Puniceibacterium sp. IMCC21224: one gene and its partner. The main gene of each other region encodes a partner of the protein of the gene in region 2 in a complex. Links are inferred from orthologs where the notes say so. Each region holds a gene or a part of one and is shown on either strand. Other genes may lie near its edges. The genes, in order: IMCC21224_RS10750 and dnaG.

Region 1 (9,882 bases), 920 kb from region 2 along the record:
GACAGCGTTGTGCGCACCGAGATGATCGAACGCCACGACATCAACGCGGTCCTGCAAGAGGTGAAGCCGACGATTCTGGTCTGCGATATCGAAGGTGCCGAAGCACATCTGCTGCCTGGCGCCGATTTCTCGGGTCTGCGCGCCGCGATCATCGAATTGCATCCGCAGTGGATCGGACAAAGTGGCGTGCAGGCGGTGTTCGACACCATGCACCGCGCCGGACTCAGCTACTTTCCCAAGGCGTCCCATGCCAAGGTCGTGACCTTTCGGAATGGCTGGTAATATATTGAATATCCTCGCTGTTCTCTGTGTGCGCAACGAAGGGGCCTTTATCCTGGACTGGTTGGCGCACCATCTGGCCGTCGGCGTCAGCCATGTGCTGGCCTTTTCCAATGATTGCGACGACGGTACGGATATGATGCTCGACAGGTTGGCGATGATGGGCCATGTAACCCACCTGCGCAACGATGGCCCGTATGATCGCGGCGGGATTCAGTTCACCGCGCTGAAACGTGCTGACCGTAGCGATCCGGTGGCCAAGGCCGACTGGCTGCTGCCAATGGATATCGACGAATTTGTGAATGTCCATGTGGGTGATCACACGATCCCGGCGCTACTGCGCGCCCTGCCCGACGCCACGGCAATCCCTCTTACCTGGCGTAATTTTGGCAATGCGGGCGTGGTGCGCTACACGGATGTCCCGGTACCGCAGCAGTTCACCCGCGCCGCGCCGGTGGTGATGCACTGGCCCTGGCGGTCGGCAATGTTCAAAACACTGTTTGCCAATGACGGCACCTATCGCAATCTGGGTGTTCACCGCCCGCGCAACCCGGTTGGCGGCCGGATTAAGCAGGCGCGCTGGTTCGACGGTGAGGGGCGTGAACTGCCGCCCGAATTTCACACATCACGGATCTTTTCGCCCTTTGGTCGTTCAAACTATGCGCTGGCGCAGATGAACCATTATCCGTTGAGCGCGATGGAGAGTTACCTGCTCAAGGCCGCGCGGGGCCGCGCGGTGCATTCGGGCCAGATGTTGGGGCTGGACTATTGGGTTGAGCGAAATTTCAACACCGACGAAGACCGCTCAATCCTGGCGCTTGGACCCGCAACCACAGCGATCCGCGCGCAGTTTGCTGCTGATCCCGTATTGGCAGGTCTGCATATCGACGCGGTCACCTGGCGCCACGCCCGTCTTGAGGCGCTGATGCAAGAAGAGCCGTACCGTGCCCTCATGGGGCGACTTCTGATGGCGCCGCCCTCGGTGCCGCTGACGCCGGACATGGCTGCAATTCTGATCCGCCATGGCCTGCGTGCGCAGGTCGGCAAACCGTGTTAATTTCATTCAATTGGCGCAATTCCGCCCCAAATAATTGTCACCTTCAATGCAACAATATCCCGGAAATCCGGGTATCATCTAAAACCCGGACGACGGACCATACCAGGAATGACCCGCCCCCCCGGTGTCAGAGTTGAGGACGCCCCAAGATGGACGACGACGAAACCGACCTTTCCTCGCTTGACCTGCGCGGGCTCTCTGGGGCTGAGTGGCTGGCCGCGCTGGCCAAACTGGGCGAACAACGCGGTTTTTTCGAACCACTCGGCAATGCTCACAGCGCATTGTTTGTCGAGGACGGTGACACGTTGCTTGTCAGCTTTGAGACATTGCCCGGCATTCGCGCATTGTCGGACGACGGCGCGCCGCTCGGGCTGGAATTTGTGCGCGAACTAGGCTGGTCACACCTTGCGCTGATCGCATCGGGGGACACCTGGTTTCGAAGCCGGCAGGTTTATGCCTTCTTTGACCAGATCAACGACGACGGTTTTTTCGACGAATTTTCAAAGGTGATATTTTACGGGGCAGGCCCCTGTGGCTATGCGGCTGTGGCTTACTCGGTGTCCGCACCTGGGGCGATCGTTTTGGCGCTGCAGCCGCAGGCGACACTGAACCCGCGCGTGGCAGACTGGGACCCGCGTTTTGCCGCGCAGCGGCGGATGAACTTTACCCATCGCTATGGCTATGCTCCGGAAATGATGGATGCCGCGCAGGCCGGCTATGTCCTGTTTGATCCGCGCGAACGGCTGGATGCGATGCATGCCGCGCTGTTTGCGGGTCGCAATGTGACGCATTTCCGCCTGCCCTTCATGGGCAGCGCGCTGCAAACTGACCTGATCGAACTGGATCTGTTGTTTCCTCTGATCCGCGCCGCGGCCGATGACACGCTGAACACGGCCAGCTTTGCCGAATTGCTGCGGGTTCGACGTGACCATGTCCCCTATCTGCGCAGACTGCTGGCCCAGTTGGAAACCAACGGGCGGACCCGTTTGGCCGAGATGCTGTGCACCAATGTGGTGTCGCGCCTGCCTGCCCCGCGCTTTCATCGCAAGCTTGAGGCGTTGCGCGCTGCACAGATCGCCAAAAGCGGCTGACACCCACGCGACCTTATCGCCTGCGCGCGGCGATCACATCGCGGATCTGCCGGTGAAAATACCCGACAAGCCCGGACACAAGCAGCAACACCGTTGAGCCGCGCGTGTCCAAAATCAAAAGAAGCGCTGATGCAGCGCACATCATCAGCGCAAAGCTGACCACTCTGAGTCCCGGAGCGTCCGGCAATTGCGACGCCTCCAGATGCCGCGCAAGGAATTCAGCCACTTTGGGATGCGCCGTTTGCACCGCAGCGCCACACAAAGCCCCGACAATCACCGTGATCAACATCATACGCCTCTTGTTCTGTTTCTGTCCGCCGACGACGCACCTGCTGCGGTCACAACTGTTCCTTTGATTCATACGGCGATTCAGCTCGTTCCCAAACCGTCTTTTGCCGTCTCAAGCAGGGTGCCATGGCGCATCTGTCCATGATGCCAATTCTTGCGGCAGTTCCTATGTGCCGGTGCCGAGAACGCCTGCGGCGTTGCATGAGTGGAAAATTGGCGCGCAAAGTCTCTGGCGCGGGCCGCTGCACCCGTGCTAACGCAGGCGCCATGACACACAGCCTTACCCTCCGCCGTCCCGACGACTGGCACCTGCATCTGCGCGATGGCGCCATGCTGCGCGCCATGCTGCCGGAAACCACGCGCCATTTTTCCCGTGCCATCATCATGCCGAATCTCGTGCCGCCAGTGGTCACCGCAGCGCAGGCCGTCGCCTATCGCGACCGCATCCTGACTGCCCTGCCAGAGGGGGCAACGTTCGAGCCGCTGATGACGCTGTACCTGACCGAAGAAACCGATGCCAACGACCTGGCCGCCGCCCATGCCAGCGGTCTGATAAAGGCTGTCAAGCTGTACCCGGCAGGGGCGACAACCAACTCGGCCTCGGGTGTCAAGGATTTCGACAAGGTCCGCCCGGTGTTCGAGCGCATGGCCGAGATCGGCTGCCCGCTGTGTGTACATGGCGAAGTGACCGATGCGAATGTGGACATCTTTGACCGCGAGGCCGTGTTTATCGACCGTGTTCTGGATCCGGTGCGCCGAGCGACACCGGGCCTGCGGGTGGTGATGGAGCATATCACAACAGCGCAGGGCGTCGACTATGCCCGCGCTGGCGGCCCCGATCTGGCGGCGACGATCACCACGCATCACCTTGTGATCAATCGAAATCATATCCTCGTTGGTGGCATCAAACCGCATTATTATTGCCTGCCCGTCGCCAAGCGCGAAGAGCATCGTCTTGCCCTGCGTGCCGCAGCCACATCCGGCCATCGCGCGTTCTTTCTGGGCACCGACTCGGCGCCGCATGTTGATGCAGCCAAGGAACAGGCCTGCGGCTGCGCCGGGTGTTTCACCGCCACCAACACGATGTCCGTTCTGGCCGAGGTGTTCGAACAAGACGGCGCGCTGGACCAGCTCGAGGCGTTTGCCTCGCTCAACGGTCCCGCCTTTTACCGGCTGCCCGCCAACGATGCGACGATGACCCTGACCAGGGGCGCGCCCGTGGACTATCCGGCGTATATCGCGACATCCGATGGCCCGGTGACAGTCTTTGACCCCGGGTATCCGCTGCACTGGCAGGTCGACTAGCCCGCCACACCCTGCTGCCACCAACCCTGCCCGGAGATTGCCAATGATCCCCTCGTCCTACCCACCCGCCGCCGAGATGGCACGCCTTACCGCCCGCATGTTGCTTGAGATTGAGGCCGTGCATTTCAACGCGACCGATCACTACATCTTTGCCAGCGGTCTGGCGTCGCCGGTCTATATCGACTGTCGCAAGCTGATATCGTTTCCGCGAATCCGCGCGACTCTGATGGATTTTCTGACCGTCACTGTAATGCGGGATGCGGGATTCGAAGCGTTTGACAACATTGCCGGCGGCGAAACAGCCGGCATCCCCTTTGCCGCACTGGTGGCCGAGCGCATGGCCCTGCCGATGACCTATGTGCGCAAGAAACCCAAGGGTTACGGCCGCAACGCCCGGATCGAGGGTGCCATGAGCGAAGGCGAACGTGTGCTGCTGGTCGAGGACCTGACCACCGACGGCGGATCCAAGCTGTCGTTTGTTGACGCCATTCGCGAAACCGGCGCGAGTTGCACGCACACTGCGGTGATTTTTTACTACGGTATCTTCCCCGAGACGATCCAGACGCTAGGCGATCACGGCATCCAGCTGCACCACCTCTGCACATGGTGGGATGTGTTGGCCGAAGCCAAGGCGCAGGGCACATTCGACGCCCACACCTTGCAAGAAGTTGAAGCATTTCTGACCGATCCGCATAAGTGGCGAGAAGTTAACAAGAAATAAATTTCCCGCCCAGGTTCTGGGGACAACTGCACTGCGAATCGCCGTATGTCGGCGCATTTAGTGGACAGAACGCCCCACCCTACCATATGATGATACCAAAATTCGACATCCTGCGATCCACACGGTTCTCCCTGCCTTTGTCCACAGACTTGTTGGACTAGGGTCGGCGCCGGGTTTTCGCTATGACGACCGGACCCGCAAGACCGGATCAACCGGCGGGCGGCAGCAGCAGCAGACGAGGGACAGGCCATGAACGAAATCACCACCTTCAACCCCACCGGTCACGCCGCCACGGCCGGGGTCGATGCCCCCGAAACAATGCCGCATTCGATCGAGGCCGAACAGCAGTTGCTGGGCGCGATCCTGACCAACAACGACATCTACGACCGCGTTGCCGCCATTATCGGGGCGCAGCATTTCTTTGATCCGGTCCATGCCCGCATCTACGATATCGCCGCCGCACGCATCGCCAAGAACAACCTTGCCTCGCCGGTAACGCTCAAGGCGTTCATGGCCGAGGATGAGGGACTGATCGAACTGGGCGGCGCGGCCTATCTGGCGCGACTGGCCGGGTCGGCGGTCAGCTCGTTTGCCGTGCGCGACTACGCTCAGATGATCTATGATCTGGCAATCCGCCGCGATCTGATCGGTCTGGGGCGGGACATCAGCGCCAAGGCGTCCAAGGTTGATGTCGCGTCCGAGCCGCGTGAACAGATCGTCGAGGCCGAGCAGGCGCTGTATAAGCTGGCCGAGCAGGGTCAGACCGATTCCGGGTTCCAGAGTTTTCTGCGCGCCGTCACCGATGCGGTGAACATGGCCAACGCCGCGTATCAGCGCGACGGCGGATTGGCCGGCATTTCGACCGGCCTGATCGATATGGACAAGAAACTGGGCGGACTGCACAAATCCGACCTTCTTATCCTGGCCGGACGTCCGTCGATGGGCAAAACCTCGCTTGCCACCAACATCGCGTTCAACATCGCCAAGGCCTATAAACGCGGTCAGCGCCACGATGGTACCGAAGGCGCGATTGAGGGCGGCGTCGTCGGTTTCTATTCGCTGGAAATGAGCGCGGAACAACTGGCCGCGCGAATCCTATCCGAGGCTGCCGAGGTCCCGTCTGAACAGATCCGCCGCGGTGACATGACCGAGGTCGAGTTCCGCCGCTTTGTCGATGCCGCCAAATCTCTGGAAGCCTGCCCGCTTTATATCGACGACACACCCGCCCTGCCAATCAGCCAGCTTGCGGCGCGGGCGCGGCGGTTGAAACGGACGCATGGGCTTGATGTGCTGATGGTCGACTACCTTCAACTGGTGCGCGGTACCGGACGGTCCGAAAACCGGGTGAACGAAATCTCCGAGATCACCATGGGCCTCAAGGCGATCGCCAAAGAACTGGATATTCCCGTGGTCGCCCTGTCGCAGCTATCGCGTCAGGTTGAGTCGCGTGAAGACAAGCGCCCGCAATTGTCGGATCTGCGTGAATCCGGTTCAATCGAACAGGACGCCGATGTGGTTATGTTCGTGTTCCGCGAGGAATATTACAAGGAACGCGAAAAGCCCGGCGATCATGATCTGGACAAGATGGCCGCCTGGCAGGAAGAGATGGAACGCCTGCATGGCCGTGCCGAAGTCGTCATCGGCAAGCAGCGTCACGGCCCCATCGGCACGGTCGAACTCAGCTTTGAGGGTCGCTTTACCCGCTTTGGTAACCTGGTAAAGCCCTGGCAGCAGGACAACGGCGACACGAGTTTTTAAGCGACCGCACACGCGCAATGTGTGGCCAGGAGCGTGCTTTAGTCCAGCCGCAGCGCAACGCCATAGCCGGTCCGGTGCTGCCACGCATCTGGTCGGCCGTGGTGGGCAAGTGCTGCCTTGATAACACCGGCATGTGTCACGATCAGTGCATCCTGTGGCACCTTGGACAGCGCTGACGTGACCCGACGTTCCAGATGCCGCACGGTTTCGCCGCCATGTCCGTCGTAGTCATAAAAATCTGCGGCCCAGGCATCCAGTTCAGTGCGTGGAATATGGTCCCAAGGCACGGTTTCCCAGCGGCCGAAATTCATCTCGATCCAGTCGTCGTCAACGATCAATGGCACCGACCAATGCGCGGCAATCAGTTCAGCCAACAATCGACAGCGTTGCAAAGGCGAGGTAATCACCACCTCTGACGGCGCAAGCCGATCAAGAATGGCAGCACATTCGCTTTCGAACGTATCCGTCAGCACCAGATCGCTGCGGCCATAGCACAGCCCCTCAGCCCCTGCTGGTCGAGTGTGCCGCAGCAAGGTCAGAGCCACAGCGCCGCCGCAAGGTAGATTCCCAGTTCGCCCAATTGCTGCGTTCCGCCGAGGCAATCGCCGGTATACCCGCCCAGCTTGCGCACAAATATCCAACGAAACGCCTGCGCCAACAGCACACAAAGCACCGCCGCCAACAGCGCCAGCCCCGGACCCGCCACCATAACAAGCCCCAACAACACCATCAAAGCCGTAGCCAGCGCCACCCGGTAGCCGTCCGGTGTCACCGTGGGCGCCACAAACTTGGCCCCCCGGTCGCGGGCATACGGCGTGGTCGCGATGACATGCACTGCCGCCATCCGCCCCAGGGCATGCCCCGCCACCAACACCCAACCCGCCGTTGCCCCCTCAAGAGAGGCCAGCAGCGCCACTTTGAGTGCCAGCGTCACCCCAAGCGTCACCGCGCCATAAGTCCCGATCCGGCTGTCACGCATGATTTCAAGCGACCGCTCGCGCGTCAGCCCGCCGCCCAGCCCGTCGGCGGCGTCTGCCAGGCCGTCCTCGTGAAAGGCGCCGGTCAGCAACAAAGTCGTCGCGACGGACAGCAGCACCGCCGCCGCAGGTGACAGCGCTAGTGACGCCCCCCACAGTACCAGCCCACCGATGCCGCCAACCAGCACCCCGACCAGCGGATAATACTTGGTCGCGCGGATCAGCAGATCGTCCGAGAACGGCACATCGCGCGGCACCGGAATCCGGGTCAGAAATTGTACCGCCAGCAGCCACAGCCCCCATTCAACGGCAAGCCGCGCCTGGAAATCGCTGCGGGTCATGCCGGCCCCGAAACACCAGCCTGCTCAAAGCTGGCCATATCATTCAACATCATCACCGCGGCGCGCAGCAATGGCCAGGCCAATGCCGCCCCGGTCCCCTCACCCAATCGCATATCGAGCGCCAAAAGCGGCTCTGCTTCAAGCGACCGCAACAAAAGCGCATGCCCCGGCTCGGCTGACCGATGGGCAAAGACCATAGCGGCCCGCGCCGACGGCTCCAACCGGGATGCGACCAAGGCAGCGGCGCTGGCAATATAGCCGTCGACCAGCACCATACGTCCCGCCGCCGCCGCCCCCAGCATTGCCCCTGCCATCATCGCGATCTCGAACCCGCCGTATTCCGCCAGCGCGGTATCCGCCTCTAGCCGCGCCGCCGTGCGTTGTGCGGCATGGCCCAGAACCGTGCGTTTTTGATCCAGCCCGGCATCGGCCAACCCGGTGCCGCGCCCGACCAATCGGTCCAGTGCAATCCCGGTCAGCTTGTGGACCAGCAGCGCCGCAGACGAGGTGTTGCCAATCCCCATCTCGCCAAAGGCCATCGCCTCGTACCGTCCGTCAGCCCCCAGCCCACGACCGATGGCCAGGGCCTGATCGCGCTGAGGCCGTGTCATCGCCGGACCCTCGGCAAAATTTGCGGTGCCCTCAGCCACCGCATGGTCCTGCACTTGGGGCATACCGAACGGCCCCCCCAGAACCCCGGCATTCACCACCCGCAGGTCGATGCCACCGGCGCGGGCAAAGACATTCGCCGCCGCACCGCCCCCGGCAAAGTTCAGCACCATTTGCCGCGTCACCTCGGGTGGATAGGCCGACACGCCCGCCGCCGCGATTCCGTGGTCGGCGGCAAAAAGCGTCAGCGCGCAGCGCTCCATCACCGGATCGAGCCGCCTCTGCAGTCGCGCCACTTGCGCCGCCAGCACCTCGATCCGGCCAAGTGCGCCCCGAGGTTTGGTTTTTGTGTCAATCTTATGCGCAAGCGCGGGCTCAAAGGCGGTCATGGTATCCTGTGTCATGCAGATGATCTAACGCCGCCCGCGGCGCCGCTCAAGCGCAATGCCCCGCCGGGGTACGCACTGCTCGCGTTTTTGTCTTGACCCTGCGCGCCGTCATGCCAAACAACCGCCATGGCACAATCTGTTCTGACTATCGACCTCGACGCGCTGCGCAGCAACTGGCGCAGTCTGGCCCAACGCTCCGGCGCTGAGACCGGCGCCGTGGTGAAATCCGATGCCTATGGGCTGGGGGCATCCCGCGTCGCCCACGCCCTGGCAGCAGAAGGTGTTCGCCGGTTTTTTGTCGCCCTCACCGAAGAGGGTGCCGCCCTGCGCAAGATCGTGGGACCGGGGCCGGAAATCTTTGTTCTGTCGGGGCATATGATCGGTGACACCGATTTGATCCGGGGGGCCGATCTGACCCCGACGATCAATTCGATCGACCAAATGCTGCGACATGTCGAGGGCTTGCCCGGCCATGCCTTTGGCCTGCAATTGGACACAGGGATGAATCGTCTGGGCATGGAACCCGCCGAATGGTCCGCCCTGCGCGACATCGCTGTGGCACAGCGCCCCACCCTGGTAATGAGCCATCTGGCCTGCGCCGACGAGCCGGGCCACGAGATGAATGCCTATCAGCTCGAAGTGTTCCGGGTGATGACCGAAGGCATTGACGCGCCGCTGTCGCTGGCGGCCACGGGGGGCATTCTGCTGGGGTCAGACTATCATTTCGACGTGACCCGGCCCGGCATCGGGCTGTATGGCGGGCTTCCATTTGTCGATGCCCTGCCGGTCGTCACGCTGGAGATCCCCGTAATTCAGACCCGTGACGTTGAACCCGGCGAATCTGTCGGCTACGGCAATACCTGGTTTGCCGAAATGCCTACCCGCGTCGCCACCATCGCAGCGGGCTATGCCGATGGCATTCTTCGCGCGATGGGTCCTGCTGCACATGTTTACGCCGATGGCAATCGGTGCAAGGTTCTGGGCCGGATCTCAATGGATCTGATCGCGGTTGATGTGACCGATCTGGACGCAGACCCCCAAAGCGTTGAACTGCTCGGTCGTCATCA
Region 2 (10,009 bases):
ATTGGCGGCGCAATGGCGGCGATGATCACGCTGGCGGCGCATGCTGCACTTGCCGCCAATGCGCAGGTGATTGCGGTGCTTCGGCTGGTGGGGGCAACGGACTCTTATATCGCCGGGGCGTTTGTGCGTCGATTTACCGGGCGGTCCATGATCGGTGCCGCTGCCGGAACCGCGCTGGGCATTATTGCAGTGCTGCTGATGCCGGGCGCCGGTGACACTGGCGGCGTATTGACCGGGTTGGGGTTTGTTGGCTGGCATTGGATCTGGCCGCTATGTGTACCGCTTGTGGCGGCGCTGGTCGCGCTGCTGGCGACGCAGGCGGCGGCGCGGCGGGTGCTGGAGGGGCTGGCCTGATGGGATATGCGGTGCAATGGCTGCGGTCGCTGCTGTTCAATGTGCAGATGTATCTGGCGATGGCGGTGATCGGATTGGCGTTCCTGCCCTGGGCGCTGGTTTCGCCACGGGGGGCGCGTCTGGCCTGCCTGACCTATTGCCGCTGGGTCCGCTGGACGCTGGGCTGGATGACCGGCCTGCGCACCGAAGTGCGCGGCACGCCGCCGCAGGATGAAGTGATCGTCGCGGCCAAGCATCAATCCTTTCTCGATATTCTGATGATTTTTGGTGCGGTGCCTGCGGGCAAGTTCATCATGAAGCAAGAGATCATGTGGACTCCGATTATCGGTCAATACGCGATGCGGATCGGCTGCGTATCCGTCAACCGCGGCAAGCGTGGTGCGGCAATCAAAAAGATGGTGGCGGATGTGGCGGCAGGGGTGGCCAATCCCGGTCAGTTGATCATCTATTCGCAGGGCACGCGGGTCGCACCAGGGGTCAAGGCCCCCTACAAGGTAGGCACGGCGGTATTATACGAGCAGTTGGGACAGGATTGCGTGCCGGTGGCGACGAACGTCGGCGTGTTCTGGCCCAAGCGCGGGATTTACCGCAAGCCGGGCGTTGCCGTGGTGGAATTCCTGCCACGCATTTCTGCAGGTATGTCGCGGGATGCGTTCCTGTCGCAGCTTGAGCTTGATGTTGAAACCACCTCAGACCAGCTGATGGCCGAGGCGGGATTTCAATCGGATCGCTGAGGGCATCACGGCGCTTTCATCGTCGTGCGCCGGAGCAAGGGTTTGGCAGGCACGAGACCATCCAGTTGAATTGCTCATTCGGGCCAACAACACCCGATGAGTGGGGGCACGCGTTTGGTCCCGTCACGATGACACGATCCAGACTTTTCGCGGCGGGGCGAATCGTGAATGCTGGCCATATCGCCGCGACCCTGCGGCAGCTATAGAAAAGGTGGCACATTGGACCGAGATCTTGGGTTTGCCTGTCGATGTGGCGCGCTGTCGGGCACCCTGCATGACGTCGCGCCGCAGAACGTCTGCCATCTGGTGTGTTATTGCCGGGATTGCCGGGCTTTTGCCCGACATATGGGCCGTTCGGATGAGTTGGAGCCCGGAGGCGGCACGCCGCTGGTGCAGGTTCTGCCGGCGCGGATCACGATCACTCGGGGGGCGGAACACGTCGCCTGCCTGCGCCTGTCGAACAAGGGTTTGCATCGGTGGTATGCTGGTTGTTGTGGCACCCCCGTTGCCAATACAGTTGGCTCTTCGCGGATGCCGCTGGCAGGGATGTGGCGACCGCTGTTCGGTGCGACGGATCGCTTCGGTCCGGTGGTGACACATGGATTTACCAAGATGGCAGTGCCGGGCGCGGGTGTTCCCAGGCGGGACAAAGGTCTGCTTCGAATGCTGGGTGGTCTGGCGCAGCGATCTTTGGCCGCTTACATGGCGGGCACAGCACGCCAAAGCCCGTTCTTTGACGCCGCCGGACGACCGGTTGCGGTGCCTCAGGTGCTGACTGCCGAGGCGCGCGCGGCAGCCTACGCGCGTTGAAGGCTGCCCAAGGTTCGCAAGCGACACCTTTTGTCGGAAATTGCCATGGTTGGTGCCGGGAACGATTGTTAGGATGATCGGGTCGAGACGGAGTTGACGATGAAATTTTCCGCGCTGCGCATCCTCAAAGAAGGTCTGACCGGGAACAAAGGTTGGGGCCCGCATTGGCGTGATCCCGAACCAAAGGCCGAATATGATGCGGTTATCATCGGCGGTGGCGGCCATGGTCTAAGCACAGCCTACTATCTGGCGAAAGAGCACGGGCTGACCAACATCGCGGTGCTGGAAAAAGGCTATCTTGGTGGCGGCAACGTTGGGCGGAATACCACCATCGTGCGCGCCAACTACTTTTTGCCCGGAAACTCCGAATTTTATTCGCATTCGCTCAAGCTCTGGGAGGGGCTGGAGCAGGATCTGAACTACAACGTCATGCATTCGCAGCGCGGGCTGATCAACCTGTTCCATTCCGATGGGCAACGGGATGCCTTCGTGCGGCGCGGCAATTCGATGATCACGCAAGGGGATGACGCGGTGCTGCTGGACCGTGAAGGCGTGCGCCGACATCTGCCTTACCTTGATTTCGACAATGGCCGGTTCCCGATCTACGGCGGGCTGCTGCATCCACGCGGCGGCACGGCGCGGCACGATGCGGTGGCCTGGGGATATGCCCGTGGTGCGGATCAACGCGGCGTTGATCTGATCCAGAACTGCGAAGTGACAGGCATCGACATCGAGGGCGGCGTTGTAACGGGCGTGCAGACCACACGCGGCGCGATCCGGGCCAAGAAAGTTGGGATCGTGGTTGCGGGCCGCTCTGGGCAGGTGGCTGCGATGGCCGGAATACGATTGCCCATCGAAAGCCATGTGTTGCAGGCTTTTGTGACTGAGGGGCTGAAGCCATGCATCGACCACGTGGTCAGCTTTGGCATGGGGCATTTTTATATCAGCCAGTCGGACAAGGGTGGGCTGGTGTTCGGCGGCGATCTGGATTTCTACAGTTCTTATGCCGCGCGGGGAAACCTGCCGATGAAAGAGCATGTGATGGAGGCGGCAATGACGCTGATGCCGATGATCGGCAAGGCGCGCGTGCTGCGGTCCTGGGGCGGGATCATGGATATGACACCGGACGGATCCCCGATCATCGACCGGACGGGGGTCGAGGGCCTCTATATCGACTGCGGCTGGTGTTATGGCGGGTTCAAGGCGGTGCCGGGGTCGGGTTTTGCCTTGGCGCATCTGTTGGCGACAGACCGGCCGCACGAGACGGCCGATCGGTTCCGGCTGGACCGGTTCCGCACCGGTCGCGGACTGATGGACGAAGAAGGCACCGGGGCGCAACACAACCTGCATTAGGCGCCAGTTGAGAGGTCTGAATTTGCGTATTTTAGAAGAGAAGAAGCCGGGGGCCGGAGCGGTTCCGTCCCTTTTCGCGGCGGGAGCGTTGGTGTGAGGTTTCCCTGTCCGATCTGTGGTGAGCGCGACCGGCGCGAGTTCTATTATCAGGGAGTGGCGTTGGTGCGGCCTGATGCGGAGGCTGGTGTCGAGGCTTGGGACGATTATGTGCATCTGCGCGACAATCAGGCGGGCGAGACGCGCGATTTGTGGCAGCACGAGGCGGGCTGCGGGGCTTGGCTGGTGGTGACGCGGAATACGGTGACGCACGCTGTATTGGGCGCGGTGCTGGTGCGCGACGGGCTGGAGACTGGCGATGCGGGTTGAGGGCAGCGGCCGGGTGGACCGGTCAAAGGTGGTTAAGTTTAGTTTTGACGGGCAGGCGATGACCGGATTTGTCGGCGATACGCTTGCCTCGGCTTTGATGGCCAACGACGTGACGCTGTTGGCGCGGTCGTTCAAATATCACCGCCCGCGCGGCGTTTTGACCGCCGGGTCCGAAGAACCGAACGCGCTGGTGACGATTGGTGCGGGGGCGGCGCGCGATCCGAATGTGCGGGCGACCACGCAAGAACTGTACGACGGATTGTCAGCGCAGAGCCAAAACCGCTGGCCGTCGCTGGAATGGGATCTTTTGTCGATCAATGCACTGGCTAAGCCATTCCTGGGGGCGGGATTCTATTACAAGACATTTATGTGGCCAAAGGCCTTTTGGGAGCGGGTCTACGAGCCTGTCATTCGTCGCGCCGCGGGGCTCGGGGCGTTGTCTGGGCGGGCAAATGATGATGTCTATGAAAAGGCCTATGCTTTTTGTGATCTGTTGGTGGTTGGTGCCGGGCCAACTGGATTGATGGCCGCGTTGGTGGCGGCGCGGGGCGGCGCGGATGTGATCCTGTGTGACGAAGGCGCTGAGATGGGTGGGCGGCTGCTGGCCGAGCAGGAGCAGGTTGGCGGGCAGCCGGGGTCGGATTGGGTCGCTGATGTTGTGGCGGAGCTGTCCGCCATGGAGAATGTGCGGTTGATGGCCCGAACAACAATCACGGGGGCCTATGATCAACGTACTTATGGTGCGCTGGAGCGGGTCGCGCAGCACCGCGCCGACCGGACCGGCCTGCCGCTGGAGTGTTTCTGGCGGATCGTGGCCCGGCGCACAGTGCTGGCGGCGGGTGCGCTGGAGCGCGGTGTTGCCTTTGGCGAAAACGACCGGCCTGGAATACTGATGGCGGGGGCGATGCGCGCCTATCTCAATCGCTGGGGCGTGGTGCCGGGGCAGCGTGTCGCCGTCTTTGGCAACAATGACGATGCACACCGGACTGCGTGGGATTTGGCGAGGGCGGGGATCGAGGTTGTTGGCCTAGTCGACAGTCGTATCGATGCGGCATCTGGCGGTGACTTCCCGGTTTTTGCCGGCGCGGTGGTCAGTCGCACCCATGGCGGGCGGCAGGGTATCACCGGGATCACGATCAAGACGCCGCAGGGTCAGCGGCGTTTGGCTGTGGATGCGCTGGCAATGTCGGGGGGGTGGAATCCGTCGGTGCATCTGACCTGTCACATGAACGGCCGACCCGTTTGGGACGAAGCGATTGCCGGGTTTGTCCCGCGTCCGGGTGCCGTGCCGGGGTTGGTGGCTGCGGGGGCGTGTGCGGGTATCTTTTCAACCCATAGCTGCCTGATGGCGGGGATCGAGGCCGGGCAGGGCGCTCTGTCCGATCTTGGACGCAAGCCTGTGGATATTTTGCCCCCCGAGGCAGAGGATGCGCCGTATCGTTTGCAACCGCTGTGGCAGGTACCGGGCAAGGTCGCGGCCTGGCTCGATTTTCAGAACGACGTGACGGTCGCTGATGTGATGCAGGCGGCGGCCGAGAATTTCCGTTCGGTCGAACATATGAAACGCTACACCACGCAGGGTATGGCGACGGATCAGGGAAAGAGTTCGAACGTGGCGGCGCTGGCGGTGCTGGCGGATGTCACCGGGCGCAGTGTGCCCGAGACAGGCACGACGACCTTTCGCCCGCCGTTTGTTCCGGTCAGTATCGCAGCCATCGGGGCGGGATCGCAGGGCATGGGGTTTGCGCCGCAGCGGCTGACGACGTCGCATGCGGGCAGCGTTGTGCGGGGCGCGCCGATGATCGAGGCGGGGTTGTGGTACCGGCCCAGCCACTTCCCCCGCGCGCAGGAGATAACATGGCGTGAGGCCTGCGACCGCGAGGTCGCGATGGTGCGCAATGCTGTTGGCGTTTGCGATGTGTCGACCTTGGGCAAGATCGACCTTCAGGGACCGGATGCCGGAAAGTTTCTGGATCTGGTTTACACCAACACCTTCAGTACGCTGAAGGTCGGGCGGGTGCGCTACGGGCTCATGCTGCGCGAAGACGGGCATGTGATGGACGACGGCACGACGGCGCGGCTGGGGACAGATCATTTTGTGATGACCACCACAACTGCGGCAGCGGGTCCGGTGATGAAGCATCTGGAGTTCGTGCATCAGACGCATGTGCCGGGGATGGATCTGCGGATGATCTCGGTCACGGAACACTGGGCGCAATTCGCCATCGCAGGGCCAAAATCGCGCGAGCTGTTGAACGGTTTGCTGGCCGAGCCGGTCGACGATGCAGGCTGGCCGTTCATGGCCTGTGGCGTGGCGACTGTGCTGGGTGTCGCGGGGCGGCTTTTTCGGATCTCGTTCTCGGGTGAACATGCCTATGAGGTTGCGGTGCCGGCCCGCTATGGCGCGGCCCTGTTTCAGGAACTGGTGGCGCGCGCCGAGGCGATAGGGGGCGGTGCCTACGGGATGGAGGCGCTGAACGTGCTGCGGATCGAAAAGGGTCACATCACCCATGCCGAGATTCATGGCCGGACCACGGCATTCGACATTGGAATGGGGCGGATGGTCAGCGCCAAAAAGGACTGTATTGGCAAGGTGATGTCAGAGCGCCCCGGTCTGACCGGCGTTCGGCGGCAGCAGATGGTGGGCCTGCGCCCGGTGGCCGACGGCACCGTGACCGCCGGAGCGCATCTGTTCGCCGAGGGGGCGAATGTGGCGCGGGAAACGGACGAGGGGTACGTCACCAGCGTTTGTTGGTCGCCGACGTTGGACTGTTGGCTGGCGCTGGGCTTCCTGCGGGATGGGCGCGCACGTATCGGCCAGCGTGTGCGGTTGCTGGACGCGCTGCGCGGAGTCGATACGCTGTGCGAAGTCACCGATCCCATGGCCTATGACCAGAGTGGGGGACGGATGCGTGGTTGAACTGACCGCAATAACACCGTGTGAGGGGCTTTTGCCGCTGGCATGCGGTGGACTGACACTGAGAGAGGTCGACCCCGGCCGCATCACCGCTTTGTCGCCGTGGATGGGGCAGGCGGATGCATTGTCCGAGGCGCTGCAGACGGCGCATGGCATGAGATTTCCTGTATCGGGGCGGGCCACAGGGGGGGATGGCGCGCGCGTGGTCTGGACCGGGCTTGATCAGGCGATGCTGCTGGGGCCAGAGCCGGATATCGCGCTCGGACAACATTGCGTGATGGTGGATCAGTCCGACGCCTGGGCTGTTGTGCGCCTTGATGGGATCGGCGCGGAGGACGTGCTGGCGCGTCTGGTGCCGGTGGACCTGCGCCCGGCGGTGTTCAAACCTGGGCATACCGTGCGCAGTTTATTGGCACATATGACGGTTTCGGTCACGCGGCTGGGGCCGGAAACATTCCAGATCATGGCCTTTCGGTCGATGGCGGGCACGTTGGTGCACGATTTGCATGCGGCCATGTCAGCGGTAATGCGCCGGTCGGATGGGTGACAGTCGCGTGGCGATCTACTAGGTACTGGGGCAGACACGCGACATGACCGAGGTTTGCCCAAAATGAAGATCACGACTTGTACCGCTCTGTTGTGCGCACTGACGACCGCACCTGCCTTTGCTCAGGACAAGGCTGCGATGTGTGGCGATCAGGCCGAGATGGTGATGCAGGTCGTTGCGGCCCGTCAGAGCGGAGTTGCCGCCGTCAAAGCCGAACAATTGGTCGTGGACGCGCTGGACGCTGATACAAGTGCCTATGCTGGGGTTGTGCCGGCTGTGGTGGCCTGGGTCTACACCCTGCCAGAGGATCAATTGGGGGATGCGGTCGGCGAAAGTTGGTCTGCGGCCTGCCTCGCGCAATAGTATTGTCAGGTTCGGTGACGTTGCGCCCCGGCTTTTGCCCTCTCGACTCTGGCCCCGCCGGGCCTGATAATCGCCCTCATGAGTCTGCCCCCCGGTTTCCTTGACGAATTGCGCACCCGCATCAGCCTTTCGGCTGTGGTCGGGCGCAAGGTGATGTGGGACAGTCGCAAGTCCAATCAGGGCAAGGGCGACATGTGGGCGCCGTGCCCGTTCCATCAGGAAAAAAGCGCGTCCTTCCACGTAGATGACCGCAAGGGCTATTATTATTGCTTTGGCTGTCACGCCAAGGGCGACGCCATCTCGTTTGTGCGAGAGACCGAGAATGTCGATTTCATGGAAGCAATCCGTATTCTGGCGGGCGAAGCCGGGATGCCGATGCCCGAACGCGACCCGCAGGCGCAGGTCAAGGCGGATCGGAGGACACAACTGGCCGAGGTGATGGAACAGGCGCTGGCCTATTACCGGCTGCAATTGCGTACTGGCGCAGCGGCGGCTGCGCGCGCTTATCTTGACCGGCGTGGGCTCAGGGTGGAAACGCAGGACCGCTTTGGCATCGGATTTGCGCCCGATGGCTGGCAGGGTCTGTGGGACGCGCTGCGCAACAAAGGCGTGGCAGAAGATCTGATCATGGATGCGGGGTTGGCCAAGTCATCGTCCAAGGGCGGCAAGCCCTATGATGTCTTTCGCAATCGCATCATGTTCCCGATCCGCGACGGGCGCGACCGCTGCATCGCCTTTGGCGGACGCGCGATGGACCCGAACGATAATGCCAAATACCTGAACTCGCCCGAGACGCTGCTATTCGACAAGGGCCGCAATCTTTACAATCACGCCCCCGCGCGTGAGGCGGCGGGCAAGGGCCAGCCGCTGATCGTGGCCGAAGGCTATATGGATGTGATTGCGTTGGTCGAGGGCGGCTTTGGCGCCGTCGTGGCGCCGTTGGGCACGGCGGTAACCGAGACTCAGTTGCAACTGCTCTGGCGGATCTCGGATGAACCGATTGTGGCGCTGGATGGCGACACTGCCGGGTTACGCGCGGCGCATCGGGTCATTGATCTGGCGCTGCCGCTGCTTGAGGCGGGAAAGTCGCTGCGTTTTGCCCTGATGCCACAGGGCAAGGACCCCGACGACCTGATTCGTGCCGAAGGGGCCAGCGCGGTGAAAAAGGTGCTCGATGGGGCGCTGCCGATGGTGCAGCTGTTGTGGCGCCGCGAAACTGAGGGGCGGGTCTTCGATAGCCCCGAGCGCAAGGCCGCATTGGATAAATCGCTGCGCGAAAAGATCAAGCTGATCCAGGATCCCAGTCTGCGCGGTCATTACGGCGAAGAGATCAAGCAACTGCGCTGGGCGCTGTTTCGGCAGCGGCCCGGCTCTGCCACGCGCCGACCCGGCCAGCGGCGGACTTGGGGCAAGGATGTGCCGCAGCCGCCAACCGCCAGCACCAAGGCGTCGCTGCTGGTGTCAGGCGGTGCCAATGGCCAAGACCAATTGCGCGAAGCGGTGATCTTGGCGGCGCTTTTGTCCGCACCCGAACTTATCGAAGCGTTCGAGACACAGATCGCGGCGATGACCTGCGCCAATCCAATCCATTCGCGTCTGCGCGAGGCGCTGCTGCGTGGCGCAGGGAACACAGAAACGGAAATCCGTCAGCTGGTTGCGGCGCATGTCGGGCATGAAGCCCTTGATAATCTGCTCTCGGCACGCCACGTGGCCATTACGCCCTGCTTGCGCTCTCCGGGGAATATGGTGCTGGCGCGCAAAACGGTGACCGAGGAATTCGCCAAGCTCGAAGCGCATCGCGGTCAGGCGGTCGAGATTGCCGAGGCGGGTGAGGACCTGCAAGCCGATCTGGCAGACGAGAGCCTGACATACCGGCTGGGGCGCGCCGCCGAGGCGCCGTTCGCAGCCGGGCGGGCACAGGACGAGGATAGTGCCGACTACGTAACGGCCGAGAATGGGGTGCAAATGGACTCGGAAGAGTTACAGCGCAGCAGGGCGATTTTTGATTCGATCGATGTCACACGAGGTGGCAAACCACGGAAATCTTCCTAATTCGGGTACGATTAGGTAAACAAATCAGGGTAAACGGGTGTGCGAATCATCAGACCGCGCTATTGAGTCGGATCAAACGAATCGAATCACCGCAGGTCGCGCGTCCCCGACAGGAGAGCCATATGGCAGCCAAAGATAACGAAGACGCAAAAGCCGAAGTTCAGGATGACGAGGTTTCCCTCGACATGAGCCAGGCAGCGGTCAAAAAGATGATCGCCGATGCGCGCGAACGCGGCTACATCACGTATGATCAGCTGAACGAAGTGCTGCCGCCGGATCAGGTCTCATCGGACCAGATCGAGGACGTGATGTCGATGCTGTCCGAAATGGGCATCCAGGTCACTGAAGACGAGGAAGGCGAGGAGGAGGACAAAGGCTCCACCGATCTGGTCGACGCCTCGTCGAACAAGGAAGTGGCGCTGTCCTCCGGCACCAGCGAAAAGCTGGACCGCACCGATGATCCGGTGCGGATGTATCTGCGTGAGATGGGGTCGGTCGAACTGCTCAGCCGCG

What was found.
Region 1: the proteins of dnaG (region 2) and IMCC21224_RS10750 are in contact, whole or in part, in a crystal structure (PDB 2R6A), measured with the Geobacillus stearothermophilus proteins. The link is inferred for Puniceibacterium sp. IMCC21224 from one-to-one orthologs. Residues at the interface, in WP_049624496.1 of Geobacillus stearothermophilus: Lys456, Leu457, Leu458, Pro459, Ala460, Asn463, Ala464, Leu467, Leu535, Leu536, Ile537, Ala538, Gln544, Glu545, Asp548, Tyr549, His552; in WP_033016901.1 of Geobacillus stearothermophilus: Ser13, Glu15, Ala16, Gln18, Glu91, Leu92, Asp94, Ala95, Val96, Pro97, Thr98, Ala99, Ala100, Asn101, Tyr104, Tyr105, Ile108.

Annotation. Positions count from the first base shown.
Region 1 is NZ_LDPY01000001.1:2,326,789-2,336,670, forward strand. What follows is about bases 4,422-7,244. They hold IMCC21224_RS10750 (replicative DNA helicase), read left to right. Parts: upstream 4,422-4,990; coding sequence 4,991-6,499; downstream 6,500-7,244. Other genes in these bases: IMCC21224_RS10745 (orotate phosphoribosyltransferase), read left to right, coding at 4,422-4,741; cobC (alpha-ribazole phosphatase family protein), read right to left, coding at 6,538-7,044; cobS (adenosylcobinamide-GDP ribazoletransferase), read right to left, coding at 7,035-7,244. Also shown: IMCC21224_RS10720 (FkbM family methyltransferase), read left to right, coding at 1-282; IMCC21224_RS10725 (glycosyltransferase family 2 protein), read left to right, coding at 287-1,336; IMCC21224_RS10730 (hypothetical protein), read left to right, coding at 1,486-2,427; IMCC21224_RS10735 (hypothetical protein), read right to left, coding at 2,441-2,719; pyrC (dihydroorotase), read left to right, coding at 2,983-4,020; more of IMCC21224_RS10745, read left to right, coding at 4,064-4,421; more of cobS, read right to left, coding at 7,245-7,817; cobT (nicotinate-nucleotide--dimethylbenzimidazole phosphoribosyltransferase), read right to left, coding at 7,814-8,830; alr (alanine racemase), read left to right, coding at 8,942-9,882. UniProt on the Escherichia coli protein: The main replicative DNA helicase, it participates in initiation and elongation during chromosome replication. Travels ahead of the DNA replisome, separating dsDNA into templates for DNA synthesis.
Region 2 is NZ_LDPY01000001.1:1,405,809-1,415,817, forward strand. Bases 7,060-10,009 are described here. They hold dnaG (DNA primase), read left to right. Parts: upstream 7,060-7,522; coding sequence 7,523-9,496; downstream 9,497-10,009. Other genes in these bases: IMCC21224_RS06490 (sarcosine oxidase subunit gamma), read left to right, coding at 7,060-7,081; IMCC21224_RS06495 (hypothetical protein), read left to right, coding at 7,145-7,444; rpoD (RNA polymerase sigma factor RpoD), read left to right, coding at 9,619-10,009. Outside these bases: IMCC21224_RS06460 (ABC transporter permease), read left to right, coding at 1-354; IMCC21224_RS06465 (1-acyl-sn-glycerol-3-phosphate acyltransferase), read left to right, coding at 354-1,088; IMCC21224_RS06470 (DUF6151 family protein), read left to right, coding at 1,308-1,898; IMCC21224_RS06475 (sarcosine oxidase subunit beta family protein), read left to right, coding at 1,998-3,251; IMCC21224_RS06480 (sarcosine oxidase subunit delta), read left to right, coding at 3,345-3,617; IMCC21224_RS06485 (sarcosine oxidase subunit alpha family protein), read left to right, coding at 3,607-6,537; more of IMCC21224_RS06490, read left to right, coding at 6,530-7,059. UniProt on the Escherichia coli protein: RNA polymerase that catalyzes the synthesis of short RNA molecules used as primers for DNA polymerase during DNA replication.